DNA from 2 places in the Exiguobacterium sp. K1 genome. Region 1 is predicted to be linked to the other one. Evidence: predicted binding sites of a transcription regulator. Region 1 holds the regulator's gene; the other holds the start of a gene.
The links. The regulator LexA, encoded in region 1, represses DNA repair genes until DNA is damaged. The targets are predictions, from matches to a motif close to CGAACATATGTTCG.

Region 1 (3,190 bases):
AAATCCCCCTTGAGATGTAGGTGTCAAACAAAATCAGTTTTGCAGCAGTTGATACAGCAAGACGGCTACTCCACCACCGATGATTGGACCAACGATTGGAATCCACGAGTAACTCCAGTCAGATGAACCTTTTCCTTTAATCGGTAAGATAGCGTGTGCAATCCGCGGACCAAGGTCACGGGCCGGGTTGATGGCATACCCTGTTGTACCACCGAGCGAGAGACCGATGACGACGACAAGAAGACCGACGATGAATGGTTTCAGTCCGTCACCAAATGTTGTCAGACCAAACGACAGGATTCCGAATACCAGGACAAACGTCCCGATGATCTCTGAAATCAGATTTGACGGTGTATGGCGAATCGCCGGACCTGTTGCGAATACACCCAGTTTTGCTGCTTGATCATCAGTCGCTTCAAAGTGTTTCATATAATGAAGCCAAACGAGTACTGCACCGATGAATGCTCCGATTAATTGACCGGCGATATAGACAGGTACGTCTGCCCACGGTAAATCGGAATTCATGGCAAGCGCCAATGTCAATGCAGGATTGAGATGCGCACCACTCGAGGCAGCAATGTATGCTCCCGTCATAACGGCGAGACCCCAAGCGAATGTAATGACGATCCAACCGCCGTTCTCAGATTTTGTCTTTCTCAAGACAACCCCTGCAACGACTCCGTCCCCGAGCAAAATCAGAATCATTGTTCCGATCAGCTCACTTGTAAAGTTACTCATGCAAAAACCCTCCCTTTGGATTAAAGCAAATAATGGCCTTTCCATTTAAACCTACATCTAATTGAGAACGTTTTCAATACAAATACTTCAAAACTTCAAATTAAAATTTCCTTAATTTATGTTTAAAAAAATGAAAAATGGATAATAAAAAAATCCTTTGTTCATTTTTCAATGAACGAAGGATTTTCAACGACGCTTTTTCCGCTTCTTTTTGGTGCGGAAGAAGCTGCTGGAATGATCGAGAACGATATGTATCGTACTGGCGACCATGACGCCGATGACAAAAGCGGGCATGGCTGCAAACCAGGAATCCACCGTGCTTGATTCGACAAGTTTCAGATACAGCGCCAAAAACAGAAGTGGAATCACGAAAGCGGCGCTGTACAACAGGCGGATCAGGTCACCGATGATCAATCCGTGTGACCAGATGGACCGGTGGGGCATGATTTTGACATAGGGCATCCAAAGGACACGCAAAGGACCATGCCGATAGTAAGGTTCAGACTTCAAATCGAGATCTGGTGAAAGCCAAAGGGTGCCGACGGCGATGCCGACAGCAGTTGGAAGCCAATCCGTCTGCTGCGTTGCGACCGAATACGCAACGTAGCCGGTTAGAGCGACGGTATTGACTGTATCATGTACATTTCCAGAAGGCATGAAAAAAGACCAGCTGCGCTGGTCCCTCGCTTAGTGGATCGTCCGATATACGCCGATGACCTTGCCAAGAATCGAGACGTTATCGAAATACATCGGGTCCATCGAATCATTTTCTGGTTGGAGACGTACTTGTTGATCTTCTAAGAAGAACCGTTTAACTGTCGCTTCGCTATCTTCGGTCATAGCCACGACGATTTCACCATTCTCTGCTGTGTTCTGCTGACGAACGATGACCCGGTCACCGTCTAGAATACCTGCATTGATCATGGACTCACCGTCAATCGTCAACATGAAGACATTTTCGTTCCCGACGTAATGTGCAGGGAGAGGGAAATGTTCTTCGATATTTTCAATGGCTGTGATAGGGAAACCGGCCGTTACTTTCCCAATGACAGGAATGTGTACGATAGCTTCATGATCTTCTTCAGGTTTATCAAGCAATATCTCAATCGCACGTGGTTTTGTTGGGTCACGGCGAATCAGTCCGCGTTTTTCTAGACGATCCAAATGACCGTGTACCGTTGAGCTTGAAGCAAGACCAACAGCTTCACCGATTTCACGAACTGAAGGTGGATACCCTTTCAGTTTCACTTGAGCAACGATGTAGTCAAGGATTTCTTGTTGTCGTTTCGACATTTTCCGCATATGAATTGCCACCTCTTTCCGGATTGGTTTTTGAAGGTTATAGGAATACATGTTTCTAAAATCACTATAACATAGAACAAATGAGCGTACAAACAATTGTTCGACATTTTATATTGACCGAACACTGGTTCCTGGTTTAAGATGAGTTATGCGAACAATTGTTCCGCGAACGTTTATTCTAAAACATTTTAATTTGGAGGGATTCATCATGATGCATTCAATCCGTACCCATGCCTTTTCCATTGTTTTTTATACGCTCAGCTTTGCCTTCATTCTTTTTCTCTTAACACCTCGCCCGGATGAAAAGGTCGAACAGCTGTTAACGACTTCCGTTACAGTAGACCAGAACGCGACCGTCGAACAGGTGGCGGAAGTATACAACGACGGTTCAATGACGGACCAAGAATATGTCGAATGGTTGATTGAGAATAATGAATTAAAGACGACACATGTCATTTCGAAAAACAAAATCGTTGTACCAATCGCGCAACAATGACAAACTGTAAAAGTTGTCAATGAACGAACAGGGGTGTGAAGTACGATGAAAGTAGTAATCTACTGTCGCGTCTCGACGGAAAAAGAAGCACAGGATAGCTCGCTTGAGCGGCAAAGATCAGAACTGTCGGGACTCGCTGCAACAAAAGGATTTGAAGTCGTGGATATCATCACGGAAAAAGAAAGTGGTTACGACGTTGACAGGGAAGGGATGTTATCCGTTCTTGATTACGTCACACGTCAAGCGGTGGACGCCGTTCTTGTGACGGATGATACGCGGATCGGACGCGGGAATGCCAAAATCGCCATTTTACATACGTTCCAAAAACATCAGGTTCAACTGATGACGATGGAATCGGATGGCGAGTATAAACTGGCGGACGCCGAAGCGATGGTGCTTGAGATCGTATCGCTCGTCGAAGAGTATCAACGGAAACTGCATAATGCGAAGATTGCCCGCGGGATGCGGCGAGCTGTTGAAAACGGCTTCCGTCCCGAACAAAATCTCAATCGGCAAGGCGAGAACGCCGGACGGAGCCGAAAAGAAGTTCCAATCGAAGAAATCGTCCGGTTACGTGAGTTAGGACTGACATTTGCCGACATCGCGGTGACATTAAGAGGGATGGGACACGACATTTCGAAAGCAACCGTCAAC
Region 2 (3,190 bases), on a different contig from region 1:
CACAAATGTCTCTAGGCGATCAAGTGCTAACCGCGGATCTTCTGCCGGAAGTGGAATCAGTTCTGTTTTCAGCAGACGAAAAACAGACTCTTCCCGGTAACCCGTCATCACGATTTCGAGGACAGCATGGACTAATTCGACGATCGGGTGATGCACCATCGATTCCCGTTGATCCAAAAAGTACGGAATATCATACAGTTGAAAAGCGCGTTCCAAGTGATCGGCGTATGGCTCCAGGTGCCGGACAAGAAAAGCGATATCATTAAAACGATATCCGTCCTGACGCACGAGTTGAATGGCCTTTCTGACGGCGGCTTCCGTCTCGACTTGACGGTTGACGGCAGCAGAAACCGTCACTCCGGTCACCTCTTCATCCGTTGCCGGATAGCCGGGCGACAAAAGTGCTTGTTCGAGCATCCGCAAGCCTGTGCTCTGAAATTTAACGGTCTGTCCGTAATAAATGTCTTCATGCGCAATCTGCCGCTCTTTCATCTGTTCAATCAACTGCATGTAACAGCGTTGTGAAACTCCAAACTCAGACTGTTTTGTATAAACGTCTTCGACATCGAGTGTAAAGCTCAGGTGCATGTCTTTCGTCAATTCCATCAATCGGAGCAAAACTTGCTGTTCCTGCAACGAAAATTCATAAAAACCGTCCACGAATACAGAAACGTCGCTTAAATCAGCTTTTGGCAACAGCTCAATCAAGGTCGTAAAATAATCATCGGCATGAAGCGCCTTGTTTGAAATACGCTCGGTAAAACGTTCATAAATCAGGGCTAAATCATTTAATTTCGGTGAGCGTTCCGGTGACGCTCCACTGATTTGACGTAGCATATCCGGATTCACTAAAGAACGTTTAAACGAGGCAATCAATTCGTCTAATCCTTTGTAAAAGCCGGGCATATTTTTCGTCCGTTTAAAGATTTTCAACTCTTCTTCCGCCTCTTCAACAACTTGGCGTAATAGTAGTTGTGTCCCCGTTTCATCTAAAAACGGAATCGCCTGGTTTCCGTAATCCCGGATCATGTGGAACGCAAACCGGCGTAAACTCATGACTTCCATCCGGACAAGACCGGACAGCCGGGGATCCGTCGCAATACGCCGTTCCATCTCAAAAGACATCTGATCCGGTACGATGAAATAGATCGATGGACCAAGCGGTTGTTCGGTCAGTTGATCGATGACCCGTTCAATTAATTGTGTTGTCTTACCGGTACCGGCACGACCTAAATGCATGTAATTCATTCTGCCAGATCAGCCTACACCCATGGTTGTAAACTGATCTCCACCTCCTTTAAATTAGTATTGAGGCGTTTTATTCTGTTTTTTTCTCCCCATATCAAATGAGTGTTGAAAGTAGCAGAAAAGCCCCCGCGTGCAAGACGTAGCATATGTATGATTATCTCACAAATACGAACAAACGTCCGTTTTAAATTGAGATTACATTTTTTCTTTCTGTGCTCGTTTTATTCAGTTTGAATCATTTGTCAATTGCTTTGTATGGAGTTGCAAAAATCGGGTAAAGATTGAGATAATGGTTGTCTTCATCAGACTGAACAGAAAGAGGGACAGACATGCTTTATGAAGACCTTGGTCAAAAACAAGCAATCGAACAGCTCGTCGCACGCTTTTACGAGCGTGTGTATGCAGATCATCTTCTCCGTCCTTTATTCCCATCCGACCGCCGGCAGGTTGAACAGGCGCAAACCCGGTTTTTAATTCAACTTACAGGTGGTCCGAAACAATATGAATCATATGATGAACGAATGAATCTTGCCATGATTCATCGTCTATTGCCTATCACGGAAGTACATGCCATCCGGTGGATTGAACTGATGACGATGACCATCGAAGAGACCATTTCTGATTCAGAGGCCGCGACGCGTTTAATCGAACGTTTACGAATCGGTGCACTCAATGTTCTCCGGATTTGTGATGCTCATCAGAATCGATAAGGGATTTTTCTTTCTCATCGGTACATTTCAAGGTAAAATAAAAACTGGAGGCGATAACCATGACTGAAGAACAAGATAAAAAGAGTGAATTAGTAAAAAGCGCACTCGAACAGGCTGAAGCAGCCAAAGCGACAGAAGAACCGGTCGAAGAAGAAAAGTCTGACGAACAAAAACGCTTAGAACACATTCGGGCACTCGTAACGCTCGAACGTGGATCTGATTATTACCGGGTTGTCTTCTACGACGATCATAAACATTTGATTTTCAAAGAACTGGACTATGACCGGGTTGAATTTGTCGGCCGATTCTACAATGACAGTTTTGATCCGACGAACCAAACAGAACTGGAAGAAATTTCAGAGAAGGCGCTTGCGACATCGATTCGCAAACGTTTCTTGTAAGAGCTGCCGTCTTCCTCATATAAAAGCCGTGTCATCCTCATGTATTCATGGGGAGAGCACGGCTTTTGCTGTAGGCGGACAACGTGTCGTCCGCTTCAGATTATAGTTGTTCTTTTATATTTCGTTTTTTACGGCGCATGACGTAAGCAAGCACTCCGCCGGCAACTGCCAGTCCTGTTGCTGCCAAAACAGGTAAAAGGACTTTTTTCGACGTCAATTTTTGTTTTACTTGTTCCAGGCGGGATTCCGTGACTTCTTTTTGGGTAACTGATGCGCGACGATTGATTGTCATGTGTTTTGCAGCATCCGTTACGACGATTCGTTTTGTCACCCAACGTCGATTTCCTGACTCATCGACGACAAGCTGACGGGCACGTTTAATGCCTTTGATGCGTTTCCCCGGTGTATTTTCCGGTCGGACGATACGTGAACTGATGAAACGACGGCCGCCGTTCACACCAAATCCGGGTTGTAGTTTTCTTCGGTTTAACCATTCGTATGATTCATTCATTGTGCAGCGGTCTTTCGACCGCTTCACCTCCCTTTAATTCTCTCTCTCGCACCTTACTGTTTATTCGCTGTGTTACGTAGTGATTCCTGTTAGAATGTTCCACTTATCGCGCTTTATTAAACGTCATCGGCCGTTCTTCCTGAAATCTCCGTTGCATTTCATACGCCAGTTCCAACGTCTTGATCCGTTGTCGTTCGATACTGTAGGCCGAGGCATCCGTATCAATCCGTTGTCCTGTTTGAAACTCCACTTGAACAGTATTCCCCTTTTTTTGAACAGTCTTCATCTGTTTAAAATTGATCCAAATACATTCCGCCTTC

Region 2: a site for LexA is predicted at 1,417-1,430, ahead of addB (helicase-exonuclease AddAB subunit AddB). Genes of this name have one in related genera too.

What each region holds. Positions count from the first base shown of each region.
Region 1 covers NZ_JAOTIT010000007.1:156,153-159,342, reverse strand. Annotated here, with positions in the region: gene N7U64_RS13915 (MIP/aquaporin family protein) at 34-738, opposite strand; gene N7U64_RS13910 (metal-binding protein) at 925-1,395, opposite strand; gene lexA (transcriptional repressor LexA) at 1,426-2,040, opposite strand; gene N7U64_RS13900 (hypothetical protein) at 2,249-2,536, shown strand; gene N7U64_RS13895 (recombinase family protein) at 2,582-3,190, shown strand, end outside.
Region 2 covers NZ_JAOTIT010000003.1:64,236-67,425, reverse strand. Annotated here, with positions in the region: gene addB (helicase-exonuclease AddAB subunit AddB) at 1-1,248, opposite strand, end outside; gene N7U64_RS08020 (truncated hemoglobin) at 1,578-1,958, shown strand; gene N7U64_RS08015 (hypothetical protein) at 2,018-2,359, shown strand; gene N7U64_RS08010 (hypothetical protein) at 2,460-2,870, opposite strand; gene N7U64_RS08005 (competence protein ComK) at 2,974-3,190, opposite strand, start outside.